One region of the Pigmentiphaga sp. CHJ604 genome, then DNA from elsewhere that is predicted to be linked to it. Evidence: predicted binding sites of a transcription regulator. Region 1 holds the regulator's gene; the other holds the start of a gene.
The links. The regulator FNR, encoded in region 1, switches genes on or off when oxygen is low (the NO sensors DNR and NnrR bind a similar motif). The targets are predictions, from matches to a motif close to TTGATNNNNATCAA.
Positions count from the first base shown of each region.

Region 2: the regulator FNR is predicted to act here: its motif matches at 4,835-4,848, upstream of cydD (thiol reductant ABC exporter subunit CydD).

Region 1 is NZ_CP136998.1:3,356,771-3,364,177, reverse strand. It holds gene R4823_RS16195 (2,4'-dihydroxyacetophenone dioxygenase family protein) at 1-368, shown strand, start outside; gene R4823_RS16190 (tripartite tricarboxylate transporter substrate binding protein) at 493-1,479, shown strand; gene R4823_RS16185 (LysR family transcriptional regulator) at 1,535-2,494, shown strand; gene R4823_RS16180 (SapC family protein) at 2,507-3,238, opposite strand; gene fnr (fumarate/nitrate reduction transcriptional regulator Fnr) at 3,249-3,974, opposite strand; gene R4823_RS16170 (LysR family transcriptional regulator) at 4,024-4,920, opposite strand; gene R4823_RS16165 (response regulator) at 5,004-6,944, opposite strand; gene R4823_RS16160 (response regulator) at 6,941-7,407, opposite strand, start outside.
Region 2 is NZ_CP136998.1:3,763,608-3,771,014, forward strand. It holds gene R4823_RS18105 (AsmA family protein) at 1-862, shown strand, start outside; gene R4823_RS18110 (hypothetical protein) at 878-1,108, opposite strand; gene egtB (ergothioneine biosynthesis protein EgtB) at 1,119-2,390, opposite strand; gene egtD (L-histidine N(alpha)-methyltransferase) at 2,387-3,382, opposite strand; gene R4823_RS18125 (NAD(P)-dependent oxidoreductase) at 3,701-4,312, shown strand; gene R4823_RS18130 (hypothetical protein) at 4,451-4,762, shown strand; gene cydD (thiol reductant ABC exporter subunit CydD) at 4,977-6,638, shown strand; gene R4823_RS18140 (ATP-binding cassette domain-containing protein) at 6,635-7,407, shown strand, end outside.

The DNA.
Region 1 (7,407 bases):
TGGGGGGCGGCTGGTGCAACCTGCTGCGGGTGCGGCGCTCGGGCGTCCTGAGCCGGCACATCCATCCCGCGCCGGTGTTCGGCTACGTCATCAAGGGATCCTGGCGCTACCTGGAACACGATTGGGTGGCCTCGGCCGGCCGCTTCGTGTTCGAGCCGCCGGGCGAGATCCATACCTTGACGGTGGACGCGGATGGCAAGGACGACGAAATGATCACCTTCTTCAACGTCAGCGGCGCCATGGTCTACCTGGACGAGCGCGGCATGCAAATCGGCTACGAGGATGTGTTCAGCAAGATCGAGATGTGCAGGCGCCACTATCGGGAAGTCGGACTGGGCGAGGACTACGTGCGGCAGTTCATCCGCTAGCCGTCCTAGGGTTTGCATGAATTCCTGTCCGGGGCGTCAATAAGTAGTATTTATTTGTAGTATAAATAGCGGCGGAAAATCCATCCCGCGCCGCGTCGTTCTCTTCGTATCGTATCGAGGCACTATGGATCGTCGAACAGCATTGAAGGCGGCGGGCGGCGTGGTGGCCCTGCCGTGGGCGCGGGCGCTGCACGCCCAGGACAAATATCCTTCCCGTCCCGTGCGCATCGTGGTGCAGTATCCGCCGGGGGGCGTGACCGACGTCGCCGCCCGCCTGGTGGGCGAGGTGCTGACCCGCAAGTACGGCCAGCCCGTGGTCATCGAGAACCGCGCCGGGGCCAGCGGCATCATCGGCCAGCAGTACGTCGCCGGCCTGCCACCCGACGGCTACACGCTCATCACCGGCGGCCTGGGCGGCAACGTGATTCCGCCCGTCACGGTGCGCAACCTGCCCCTGGACGTGGTGCGGTCCTTCGTGCCCATTGCCCAGGTCGCGGAATTCGTCAACATCCTGGTCGTGCCGCAGCAACATCCCGCCACCTCGGTGCGCGAGCTGATCGCGTATGCCAAGCGTTCGTCCAAGCCGCTCAGCTACGGTTCGAACGGACTGGGCACCTCGGTGCACCTGACCAGCGAACTGTTCGCCTCGACCGCGGGAATCGACCTCATGCACGTCCCCTACAAGGGCAGCAACGAAGCGCTGGTCGATACGGTGAACGGCAATCTCGATTTCTGCTTCTCCAACCTGCCGCCGGTGATGCCCCTGCTCAAGAGCGGCAAGCTGCGCGCGCTGGCGGTGACCAGTTCGTATCGCATCAAGCAGTTGCCCGACGTGCCCACCATGGCCGAGGCGGGCGTGCAGGACTTCGTCGTCACCAGCTGGCTGGGCATCTATGGCCCGGCGAAGATGCCGGCGGCCATCGTCGAGCAATTGGGGCGGGACATCGCCGAAGGGCTGCGCCAACCCGACATGACGGCCAGGCTGGAAGCGGCCGCGTTCGAGCCGCGGCCGCTGGATTCGGTGGAATTCGCGCGGGTGAACCAGTCCGAACTGGCGCGCTGGGACGCCATCGCCAAGCGCTCCAAGGTGGCGCTGGAGTTCGGCCAGTAGGGCCGCCTGGCCGTGCATTGTCTATTCGGGACCCGGCGGATATAGTCATGCTGCCATGGACATCAACAAGCTCGACCTGAATCTCCTGCTGGTATTCGAGGCGCTCTATCTCGAGCGCAACGTGACTCGCGCGGGGGAACGCGTCGGACTGTCCCAGCCGTCCATGAGCAATGCCCTGCTGCGCTTGCGCAACCAATGCAACGACCCGCTGTTCGTTCGCACGCAGGGCGGCATGGAGCCCACTTCGTACGCGTCCGAGCTGGCGGGCAGCGTGCTGCGGGCGTTGGAACTGGTGCGCAATGGCTTCGAGCAGGCCAGCGGATTCGATCCGGGCTCCAGCCAGCGCAGCTTCACGCTCCTGATGTCCGATTTTTCCCAGTTCCTGGTGTTGCCGCAGCTCGTGGCGCGCTTCAAGTCGTCCGCGCCGGGCATCAGCCTGGAGGTCAGCAGCCTGAGCAGGGAACACTACCGGGCGGCCCTGGAAAGCGGCGACGCCGATCTCGCCGTCGGCAACCTGCAGGAGCTGCAAAGCGGTTTCTACCAGCAGGGCCTGTTCGTCGACCAGCACGTCTGCGTGATGGGCAGCGGTTTCCTCAAGGCGGGCGAGGCGATCACGCTGGACGAGTACCTCGCGGCGCGGCACCTGGTGGTCACGGCCAACAAGACCGACCTGCAGATAGAGAAGGAGCTGGGCAAGCAGGGGCACCGGCGCGAAGTGGCGCTGCGCGTGCCCAACTACCTGGTGCTGCCCAAGATCCTGGCGCAGACGGACCTGATCGTCACGGTGCCCGAGGTCATCGCCCAGGCCATTACCGACGATGCCGCCGGAGCGACCTGGTCGCGGCTGCCCTTCCAGACCCCGCATACCCACATCCGCCAGTTCTGGCATGCGCGCTACCACCACGACAGCGCCAATACCTGGCTGCGCCGGCAGATCGCCGACCTGCACATAGGCGCCAGCCTGCGCAAGGTGGGGGCCGGCCCGACGCCGCCGGCGTGTCCCGAGGCGGCATGAACGGCCGCGCGGCTATTGCGCCAGCGCGACCAGGTGGCCCCAGTTCAGCCGCGATTGCAGATGGAAGTAGGTCATGGCCAGCCAGCCCTTGCGCATCCACGCGGTGACCGTGGCGTCGGGCAACTGGTCGAAGCGGGTCTCGTCCACCACCAGGAAGCCGTCCAGCGTGACGCGCTCGCCGCCTTGCAGGTCCACGGCCACCTGGCGCGGGATCAGCAGGTTCTCGGCCCGCAGGGCCGCGACGTAGTCGCGGGTCATCGCGAGCCCGGCCTGGAGTTCCCCCAGGAATTGCAGCATTTCCCCGACGACAGGAGAGGGTTGGCCATCCTCGAACAGGGGCTGGGCGTCGTCGGCGGCACTGCGCAGGTGGGCGGCATCCTCGTCCACGCACAGCGCGTAGCGCTGGCTGGCCGGGTCTTCCTGCAGGATGAACGGATAGCGCCGCAAATGGGCGGGAATGTAGCGGTTGGGCCGCCACCGCCCGGCGGCATCCACCAGGAGGTTCTGCGCGCTGCGCAGGCCCAGTACCGCCATGGGCATCTGTTCTTCGCCGGCGAACACGATGGGCAGGTCCCGCGCCGCCATCGCGAACTCCGTCGCCACCAGCGGCACGGCGGTCTGGCCGCGCGAGAAGGCGTAGCCGGCCTGGCGGTCGAGCCGCAGGTGGGCATGCCGTTGCGGGTCCAGCGCGCGGGCCTGGGCGAACATGGGGGCGTTGGCGCCCGCCTGGGGAGAGGTGGTCATCGGTATCCTGCTAGCAATGGGGGCCGGCCAGGCGCCGCAGCGCCGCCATGTCCACGATCTCGACCTGCTTCTGCTGGATGCGCAGCACGCCGGACTTGGCGAAACGCGAGAACAGACGGCTGACGGTCTCGAGGGTCAGTCCCAGGAAGTTGCCGATTTCCTCGCGGCTCATACGCAGCACGAACGCGGACGAGGAATAGCCGCGCGCGGCCAGGCGCTCCGACAGGCTGACCAGGAAGACGGCCAGCCGTTCCTCGGCGCGCATGGTACCCAGGGACAGCAGCATCTGCTGGTCTTGTTCGATCTCGCGACTCATCAGCCGCATGAGCTGGCGTTGCAGCGAGGGCAGGTGGTTGGCCAGCGAGGACAGGTCGCGCACCGGGATCACGCAGACCTCGCTGTCTTCCAGCGCGATGGCGGTCGAAGCATGGCTGTTGCGGCCCAGTCCGTCCAGCCCGACGATTTCGCCGGGCAGGTGAAAGCCGGTGATCTGCTGGCGGCCGTCCGCCAGTTCCAGATAGGTTTTCAGGGTGCCGAAGCGGATGCCATAGACGGCGTCCAGGCCGTCCTCGAAGCGAAAGAGGGATTCGCCCCGGGCGAGCCGCACGCGCTGCTGCACCAGTTCGTCCATTCGCCCGGCATCCTCGGCGGCCATGCCGACGGGCAGGCAGAACTGCCCCAGCCCGCAGGTCGAGCAGCGTATGGAGTCGAGGGTAAGCGGAATGCGTTTGGTCATGGCTGGTCTTTGTTCTGGGCCGGCCGCAGCGGCCTGGGCGGCGTCTGCCCTAAGGCAGGCGCTTGGCGTAGCTCTGCCGCAGCATGTCGATGAATACCCGGACGCGCAGCGGCAGGTGCTTGCGCTGAGGATACACGGCATAGATGGCGTTGGGGGGCGCGGCGAACTGGTCCAGCACCGTCACCAGGCGGCCTTCCTTCAGGTCGTCCTCGATTTCCCACAGCGATCGCCATGCCAGTCCCCGCCCGTCCAGAGTCCAGGCATGGAGCACGGCGCCGTCGGTGCATTCCAGCGTACCCGATATGCGCTGCGGCGTCGTCTTGCCATCGATGGTGAAGAGCCAGCCGCGTGCCTGGTTGACGCCGGTGCCGAAGGACAGGCAGTTGTGGCGCGCCAGGTCGGCGGGGTGTTCGGGCGTGCCGTGCCGGCGCAGGTAGGCGGGCGAGGCGACCACCATCCGGCGGTTGTCGGCCAGGCGCACGCTGACCATGCTGGAGTCGGCCAGATCGCCGATCCGGATGGCGCAGTCATAGCCTTCGTTGACCAGGTCCACCAGCCGGTCGCTCAGGTCCAGCGTCACCGTGATGCCGGGATAGGCGTCCAGCAGCCGGGGCAGCAGGGGCGCCACGTGGCGCCGGCCGAATCCGCCCGGGGCCGTGACGCGGAAGTGCCCCTTGGGATGTTCGCCGCCCGCCGCCACGCTGTTTTCGGCGTTCTCGAGCGACTGCAGGATCTGCTGGCATTCCTCGAAGAATTCCGTGCCCTCGGCGCTGAGCGAGATCTTGCGCGTGGTACGGATCAGCAGCTTGACCCCCAGCCTGGCTTCCAGCGCGTCGATGCGCCGGCCGATGACGGCGGGAGCGACTCCTTCGCTGCGTGCCGCGGCCGACAGGCTTCCGCGCACGACGGCCGAGACGAAGGATTCGATCTGCTTGAAGCGGTCCATGGGAGGCCGGGCGATTTATGCAAATTAGTAAATAATTTGCGCCCGATTTTAGCCTATTCTTAAAAACCGGAGGGGCCGGCGCATCAACCCTGAGGTTCGCGTTGCAGGACGCGGATCAACTGATCGATATCCAGCGGCTTGGTCAGGTGAAAGGCGAACCCGGCATCCAGGCAGCGGCGCACGTCGGACTCCATGCCGTAGCCCGTGAGCGCGACCGCGATCTGGTCGGCCTGAGGGGCATAGTGCCGCAGCACGTCGATGCCATCGCCATCGGGCAGCCCCATGTCGCTGACCAGGACGTCGTAGCGCTTGGCGTCGACGCAGCGGCAGGCTGCCGCCACGTTTTCCGCGACCTCGACCTCGTAGCCGTATTCGCTCAGCAGGAACTGCATGGCTTCGGCGGTATCGACGTTGTCCTCCACCAGCAGGATGCTGGCGGGGCGGACCAGGGGCGCGGAGACGGACTGCGCCTGCTCGACCGGGGCGTCCGGGGCCCCGCTGGCCGGATCGTCCAGCGCCAGCGTGAAGGTCGTGCCCTTGCCCTGGCCGTCGCTGCGCACGCTCAGGGTGCCGCCATGGCGCTGCGCCAGGGAGCTGGCGATGGCCAGTCCCAGCCCCAGGCCGCCGCGCGACTGGGCGGCGTCTTCCTCGCCCTGGTCGAAGGCGTTGAAGATGCGCTTGAGCGCCTGCGGGGGAATCCCGATGCCGGTGTCCGAGACGTCGACGGCGATCTTGCCGGGCATCGGCTGGTACACGGTCACGCGTATCTCGCCGCCGCGCGGCGTGAACTTGATGGCGTTCTTCAGCAGGTTCCAGACGATCTGCTGCAGGCGGGCCGGGTCGGCCTGCACGATGACCGGATAGGGCAGCGGCGTGTAGTGCAGCTCGATGTGCCGCGCGGCCGCTTCCTCGCGGAAGATCTCGGCGATCCCGTTCAGGATGCCGACCAGGTCGGTGGGTTCGAGGCGCAGGCTGAGCTTGTCGTTGACGATCTTGGAGATGTCGAGCAGGTCGTCGATCAGGCGTGCCTCGACCTCGACGTTGCGCTTGATGAGCTCGACGCTGCGGCGGCATTCGGGGGGAAGGTCCTGGCGCAGGTCCAGCGCCTGCGCCGCCGCGTAGATCGGGCCCAGCGGCGTGCGCAGCTCGTGCGACAGCACGGCCAGGAAGCGGTCCTTGGCACGGTTGGCGGCCTCGGCCTGTTCCTTGGCCACCTGCAGCAGATCGGCCGCGACCCGGCTGTCGGTCATGTCGCGCACGATGCGCGAGAAGCCGCGCACGGCGCCGCCGTTGCCGAAAATGGCGGTCGTCACGACCGAGGCATAGAAGGTGGCGCCGTTCTTGCGCATCAGCCATCGTTCCTCGGCCAGGCTGTTGCCGGTGCCGATGTCGGCGAGCTGTTGGCGCAGCGGCACGGGCTCGGGCTGGCCGGGTTCGGGCGGGAGATTGAACATGTCGCCCGGGCGCCCGATCACTTCCTCGGCCGGATAGCCGAACAGCCACTCCGATGCGCGGTTCCAGCTTTCTATCGTGCCTTCCAGCGACAGCGTGGCCACCGAGTAGTCCCGCAGCGCGTCTATCAACTGGCCGAAATAGGTTTCGCTCTCGCGCAGCCGGCGCTCGGCATCGTGCCGGGACCGCCGCTCGCGGGCCTCGTCCAGCGCCCGCCTCACGACGATGGGCAGGCGCTCCAGGCGCTGCTTGAGCACGTAGTCGGTCGCGCCTTCCTTGAGCATGTCGACCGCGTGTTCCTCTCCCAGGACGCCCGAGACGAAGATGAAGGGCAGGGCGGTGGGGTGGCTGCGCGCGATCCGCAGCGCCTCGCTGCCGGGGAAGCCCGGCATGTGGAAGTCGGACAGCACGAGATCGAAGTTGCCGGCGTCCAGGGCCCGGGTGAAGTCGGCTTCGTTGTTGACGATGACGCCTTCTACATCGAGCCCCGAGATCGACAGGCGTTCCAGTGTCAGTTCCGCGTCGTGGGGATCGTCCTCGGCAAGCAGGACGCGCATGGTGGGCGGGTTCACGTTGGCTGGCTCCGGGAATCGCGGTTGCTGCGGGCGGCGGTGCCTCGCAGAGAGCCTGGAGGGGGCTCGTTCAACACTGCCCAGAATACGCCCAGTTCCCCGATTGCGCGCACGAATTCCGGAAAATCCACCGGTTTGACCACGTAGGCGTTGACGCCCAGGTCATAGGCGCGCACGAGGTCGCTTTCCTCGCTGGACGAGGTCAGCATGACCACGGGCACGTTCTGCAGCCCACGGTCCTCGCGTATGAGCTGGAGCAGCTCCAGTCCATCCATCTTGGGCAGCTTCAGGTCCAGCAGGATGACCGCGGGGTTGCCGGCCGGCCTGCCCTGATGGTGCCCGCGGCGGCACAGGTAATCGGCCGCCTCCTCGCCGTCGCGCGCCACCACCACGTCGTTGGCGAGCTGGCTTCTCTCGAGCGCGATCAGGGTCAATTCGAGGTCCTGGGGACTGTCTTCGACCA
Region 2 (7,407 bases), 410 kb from region 1:
CGCCGACGTCACGCTGGACGCGGGCGACGTGCGCGTGCGAGGCCCCTGGGCCTTCGACGATTTCTCGGCCCACCTCGTGCTGCAGGACGGCGTGCTCAAGCTGGTGCCGCTGAATTTCGGCTATGCGGGCGGCGAGCTGCGCTCGGACATCACGCTGGACGCACGCCAGCCGGTGATACGCACCGACGCCCATATCGGCGTGCGGCGGGCCCGGCTGAACCGGCTGTTCCCCGACGTGAAACTGATGCAGAAAAGCGAGGGTACGCTGGGCGCCGACGTGAAGCTCAAGACCGCCGGCAACTCGATACGGGCCATGCTGGGGCGTGCCGACGGCACCGTGGGCGTGGCCGTGACCGGCGGCGAGATCTCCAACCTGCTGGTCGAGGCCATCGGCCTGGACGCCTCCCAGGCGCTGGGATTCCTGATCGGCGGAGACAAGGACACGCGGCTGCGCTGCGCGGTCGCCACCTTCGGGGTCAAGGACGGCATCGCCACTTCGCAGGCCCTGGTCGTCGACACCGACGACACGCGCATCGACGGCCATGGGACCATAGACCTGCGCAACGAACGCCTGGGGCTGCGCTTCGAACCCCGGCCCAAGGACAAGAGCATACTGGTGGCCCGCTCGCCCATCGACATCGTCGGCACTTTCGGCGCCCCCGACTTCAAGATCGACAAAGCCTCGCTGTTCGCGCGCGCGGGCGCTTCCGTCGCGCTGGCATTCATCAATCCGCTGGCCGCGCTGATCCCGCTGATCGAGACCGGCCCCGGCACCGACGCCGACTGCCAGGGCCTGCTGGCCAACCTGCGCGAGGCCCGCCGCAACGCCGATACCGCCGCCCCCAAGGGCAAGGCGCGCTAAACGGCCCCGCCCGCTTCAGCGTTCGTTGCGCGGCACGCTCGGCTCGCGCCGGCCTCCGCTGGAGCGCAGGTCGGTGTCTTCCTGGCCCGATTGCACATCCTCGTAGGCCTGCTCGATCACCTTGCGCGGCGCGCTTTCCTGGCTGTCGTGCGATTCGTCGTGCTCGTGGGGCAGCCGCGGCTCGCCCCGGCCCATGTCGTCCTGGGCCCGGGTCCGTTCCGGCCGCCGCTTCTCGGGTTCCTTCATGCTCGGCTCCTTATCGCGCCAGCCGCAGGCCGGCGTACTGCCAGCGCGAGCCAGGCGCAAAGAAATTGCGGTACGTGACACGGATGTGACTGCGAGGCGTGGCGCAGGACCCGCCCCGCAGCACCATCTGGTTGATCATGAACTTGCCGTTGTATTCCCCCACCGCGCCGGCGGCGGGACGAAAACCCGGATACGGCAGGTAGGCGCTTTGCGTCCACTCCCAGACACCGCCCAGGAAACCGGGCGCATCGGCGCGCAGCCGCGCTGGATGCAGCAGCCCCGACTCGGCGAAGTCCCCATCGGCCGGCAGGCCGGCGCCTTCGGCCATGGCCCGCGCGGCCGCGATTTCCCATTCCTGTTCCGTCGGCAGCCGGGCGCCCGCCCACCGGGCATAGGCATCGGCCTCGTAATAGCTCAAGTGGCAGACGGGCTCGGCCGGGTCCATGGGGAGCGGCCCGGCCACCGTATGGCACATCCATCGGCCGTCGCGCCGCATCCAGTACAGCGGCATGTCCCATCCACCGCGCACGCGCGCATCCCAGCCGTCGGACAACCACAAGTCCGGCCGGCGATAGCCGTCGTCCTCGATGAAGGCCAGGTATTCCGCATTCGAGACCGGGCGCTGCGCCAGTTCGAACGCATCGACCCACACGCGGTGCCGCGGCGCCTCGTTGTCGAAGGCAAAGCCTTCGCCCGCATGCCCCACGTCCGCCAGTCCCTCGTCATAGCGCAGGAATGCCGCCGGCCCGGGTTCCGACGGCGGTTCCTTGGCCCGGGCCGGCCGCCACGCGGGCAGCAGAGGGTTGTGCCAGAAGTGGTGCTTCAGGTCGGTCGCGATCAGTTCCTGGTGCTGCTGTTCGTGATGCAGGCCGAGCTCGACCAGCGCCAGCGCCCGCGGCGGCGCGTCATCGTCCATCCAGGCCAGCAGGCGTTCCAGCACCGACTGCTGGTAGGCCATGACCCGGTCCAGCGACGGACGCGAGAGCAGCCCCCGCTGGCCGCGCGGATGCCGCTCGCCGACGCCCACGTAGTAGGAGTTGAACAGCTCGCGGAAGGCGGGATCGAAGGGCCTGAAGCCCGGCTGCCACGGTTCGAGCACGAAGGTCTCGAAGAACCACGCGACGTGGCCGACGTGCCACTTGACCGGACTGGCCTCGGGCATGGACTGCAGCATGCAGTCCTCGGGCGTCAACCCGTCCAGGAGGGCCAGCGTCGCCTCGCGCACGGCCGCCACGCGGCGGGCCAGCAACTCGGGAACGAACACATCGTCGCGCGCGTTCATCGCTGGGCCAGGAAAACGCCGAACCACGAACGGGGATCGGTCCACATGTTGCGCACCGAAAAACCCGCCTGCGCCAGCATGGCATCGAACTGCGCCGGCGTGTACTTGTAGGAATGCTCGGTCACGATGTCCTCGCCTGCCTCGAATATCCGCTCCGACGTCCCCCAGCATACGCGCTGCCGCTGCCGGGCCCGCAGCCGCATCTCGATACGGCCGTGGCCATCGTCGAAGCGCGACTCATGGTCGAACTCGGCCGGCTGGAAGTCGCTGCCCAGCACCCGGTTGCATACGCGCAGCACGTTGCGGTTGAATGCCGCCGTCACGCCCAGGTCGTCGGCATAGGCGCGCTCCATCACGCGCCTGTCCTTGCGCAGGTCGGCGCTGATCAACAGACTGCCGCGCGGACCGGCCTGGCGGCAGATCGCGGCCATCAGCGCGACGGCTCGCTCCGGATCGAAGTTGCCGATGGACGATCCGGGGTAGAAAAACACCGGCGGATGCTCCTCGATATCGACCAGGTGGCGGCGCAGGTCCAGGTCGCCCGAGAAGTCCGCCTCCACGGCCACGCAGGCGATCTGGGGGAATTTGCGCCCCAGCGCCGCCACCTCGTGCCGCAGGCAGTCGGCGGCGATGTCCACGCCCAGATATCGGCAGGCGTCCACGTGGGCCAGCCAGGAACGGGACTTCGCGCAATCTCCGCAGCCCAGGTCCACCCACTGGATGCGGCGCGGCAGGGACCGGGCGATGGCCGGACGATGGGCCTCGAAGATGGCCCGCTCGGTGCGGGTCGGGTAGTACTCCTCGAGTTCGCAGATGGCGTTGAACAGGACGCACCCTTGCGCGTCGTAAAGAAACTTCGGATCGATATGGGCCTGCGCATCCCGCAGGCCGGCGGCCAGTTCCGCCGCGCGATTGTCGAGCGGCGCCGTATCGGCGCGCCGCCCGGGGGACGGCGCGCCTTCCATCGAAAAGGCGGTGTCGTTCCCGGCCATTCTGTGCGCGGGACCTCGAAGCATGGTGGTCAATATGGGCTCCTTGGGGGACAGCGGCAGAGTGTCCGCCCCGGGCCGTAGCAAGCGCAATGCCCGGCCGCGGCCGTCGGACATGGGCCCTATCTATACGCTTGTCGCTTCCCGGGGAACAGGAATGGGATGTAACCCTTGCCTACGACGCTGCGAAAGGAGCCCGCATTTGACCGTAAACCGAAACAAACTATGGCGGCCACCCCTGTTTTTCCCTCATGGAACAGCCCCTAAGCTGATGGCTGTCGCGACGGTTTCCCTCCGTCCCCCCACCATCAAGGAGTTTCCATGAACATCGCCATCCTCGGCGCCACCGGCAACGTCGGCAGCCGCCTCGTCAACGAAGCCCTGGCCCGCGGCCACCACGTCACTGCCCTCGCCCGCCACGCCTCGAAGCTCGCCGCACGCCCCGGCCTGGAGACCCTGGACGTCGACCTGGCCGACGGCGCGAAGCTGGCCGACGCCCTGCGCGGCAAGGACGCGGTCATCAGCAGTGTGCGCTTCGCCACCTCGCCTCTGGCCGCCGTCCTCGGCCCCGTCAGGCAGGCCGGCGTGCGGCGACTGCTGGTAGTGGGCGGCGCCGGCAGCCTGGAGGTGGCTCCCGGAATCGCGCTGGTGGACACGCCGACGTTCCCGGCCGAGTACAAGCCCGAGGCGCTGGCCGGGCGTGACTGGCTGAACGCCCTGCGGACCGAGAAGGACCTGGATTGGACGTTCCTGTCGCCCTCGGCGCTGTTCACGCCGGGCGAGCGCACGGGCACGTTCCGCCTGGGCGGCGATACGCTGCTGACCGCGGCGGACGGCCGCAGCTGGATCTCCATGGAAGACTTCGCCATCGCGATGCTGGACGAAGTGGAAAAGCCCGCGCATACGGGGCGGCGCTTCACCGTCGGATACTGATGGCGTCGCGGCGGGGCAACGCGAACCGCGACGCCCGCCCCGGGGCCGTTACATGTAGCGACGATTGCAACAGCCCGCACAAACCGCCGGCCGGAAATCGCCCCTACAGTCGGACTATCGCAGTTTCGGAGAATCTGTATGAAACGGCTGGCAATGGCAGGGCTGATGGCCGCGGCCCTCTTGGCCGTCAGCGCGACGGCCCAGGCCCGCGTGAGCGTATCCATAGGCATCGGCATACCAGGTATCGTCTATGGCCCGCCACCGGTCTACGTGGCCCCCGCGCCGGTCTACGTGCCCCCGCCTCCCCCCGTCATGGTGATCCCCGGGCCGGTCGGCTACGTGCCCTACGACCCGTACTGGCGGGAAAGGCGCTGGGAACAGGAGCGGCGCTGGGAGCGCGAGCGCTACCGCGAAGAGCGCCACTACCGGCGCCACGGCTACCGCGATTGAACGACGGCCCCTAGACGGGGCCGTTTCTTTTTGCCGCCGGCCGCCCCCGAAGGCGCGACCGAATGTCGCGACTTGACGTAGATCATTGTCACGTACGGCCGAGCACTGATACCTTAGGCGTAGCCCAACGTACAACGGGAGTACGCCCCTGTCCCGCCCTGCCTGCGCGCGCTCCGGCGACGCGCTTCGCCCCTCCCCCGGCGACTGGCTGCAACTGGCCGGATCGCTGACGTGGCTGGCCCAGGCCGGCATCCTGGCCGCGGCGGTGCAGCGCATGGCGGCGGATCCCGGCGACGTGGCCGCAGGCCTGGTGTCCGCCGCGGCCTTCCTGCTTGCCGGCGCCCTGCGCGCGGCGTGCGATGCGTGGGGAACGCGCCTGAGCTTCCAGGTCGCAAGGAGCCGCCTGTCGGCGCTGCGTGCCGCCGCGGTCGACGCGCTGGCAAGCGGTTCCCCGCTGGACAAGCGCCGCCCCGCCGCCGGCCACGCGGCCAGCGTGCTGGCCGAACAGGCCGATGCCGCGCTGCCCTACCTGGCCCGCTATCCCGCCATCCAGTTGAAGATACTGGTCGTGCCGCTGGCCATCCTGGCGGCCGTCGCGCCGCTGTCGTGGGTCGCGGCGCTGGTCCTGCTGGCCTCGGCCCCGCTGATCCCGGTCTTCATGGCGCTGGTGGGCTGGCGCGCCCAGCGCGCCAGCCAGGCCCACCTGGCGGAGATGGGCACGCTGAACGCCTTCCTGCTGGATCGCCTGCGCGGGCTGGCCACGCTGCGGGCGCTTGACGCCGTCGACGCCACCACCGGACGGCTGGCATACGTTGCACAAACACTGCATACGCGTACCATGGCGGTACTGCGCATCGCCTTCCTGTCCTCGGCGGTGCTGGAATTGTTTTCCGCCATCGGGGTCGCCATGGTCGCGGTCTACGTAGGATTCCACCTGCTGGGCACCTTGCCCTTCGGCACCTGGGGCAGTCCGCTCTCCCTCGGCCAGGGGCTCTTCGTCCTGCTGCTGGCCCCCAGTTTCTTCGAACCGCTGCGCGACCTTTCCACGGCCTGGCATGACCGGGCCGCGGGCCGGGCGGCGCTGGAGGCGCTGCGGGCGCTCGCCGCCGCGCCCACGAAGCTGGTGGGCGGCATCCTCCCCTTGCCCTCGCCGGACGACGCGCCCGCCCGTCGCCCTCCCCCCGCCGTCGAACTCGTCCAATTGCGCTTCGCGCACGCCGATTCGGCGCCACCGGTCATCGACGGCCTGGACCTGCGCGTGGCCCCGGGCGAGCGGGTAGCCATCGTCGGACCGAGCGGCGCGGGCAAGTCGACGCTGCTGGCGTTGATCGCCGGCCTCGTGCCGGCCCAGTCCGGCGCCGTCCTCATCGACGGCGTGGCGCTGGATGACCAGAACGCGCCGCGTCTGCGGGCACGCATGGCCTGGATAGGGCAGAAGCCGCATGTCTTTGCCGGTACGCTGGCCGCCAACGTCGCCCTGGGCCGCCCGGACGTGGACCCGCGGGCGGTGGACCGCGCCCTGCGGGCCGCGACCCTGGAGCTGCTCGCGGGACGCGAAGCCGGACGCCCGCTGGGCGAAGCCGGCACCGGCCTGTCCGGAGGAGAATGCCTGCGCCTGGCAATGGCCAGGGCAGTCGCCGCGCCCGGCAGCGACCTGTGGCTGGCCGACGAACCCACCGCCCACCTGGACGCCGCCACGGCCCGGGAGCTGACCCGCCGGCTGCTGGCGCAGTCCGCGGGCAAGACCCTGATCGTCGCCACGCACGACCCCGAACTGGCCTCGCGCATGGACCGGGTGATCGACCTGGCCCCCCCGCGCGCGGCGCCGGCCGGCACGGACCTGGCCGCGCAGGACGTCATGGAGGCCGCGTCATGAAGGCCTCCATTGGCGCCGTCTTGCGGCTGTTCTTCGCCGGTCGGCGGCGCCTGTTGTGGAGCGGCATCGCGCTGGCCGCGCTGACGGTCTTCGCCGGCATGGGGCTGCTGGGCCTGTCCGGATGGTTCATCACCGCCACCGCGCTGGCAGGACTGGCCGCCGGCACCGCCCTGGCGTTCGACGTGTTCACTCCCGGCGCCGGCATACGGCTGCTGGCCCTGGTCCGCACGGCGGCCCGCTATGGCGAGCGGGTCGTCACCCACGATGCGGCGCTGGCGGTCATCGCCGCGCTGCGTCCCCGGCTGTTCGCGGGCTGGGCCCGGCCCGAGGCCGCGCGCAAGCTGCTCGCCCGGCCGGCCCGGCTGCTGTTCCGCCTGACCGCCGACGCCGACGCGCTGGACGCGCTGTACCTGCGCGTGCTGGTTCCCGCCGGGGCCGCCTGTGCCGCCATCGCGCTGGCCGGCGTCGCGCTGGGCGTGATCAGCCTGCCGCTGGGCCTGGCAATGGCCGGCTGGCTGCTGGCCGCCGGCGCCGGCATACTGGCCTGGACCATGCGCCGCAGCCGCCGCGCCGCCTGCCGCCGCGCCCATGCGCTCGAAGCCCTGCGTGCGCAGGCCATCGACCTCGTCTCCGGCCAGACCGAACTGGCCATGGCCGGCCAATTGGCGCAGCGATGCCGGCTGCTGGCACGGACCGAACACCGGCTGGCCGCCGCCGACGACACCATCAACCGCGCCGACACGCAAGGCGGATTCCTGCAGGCCATGGC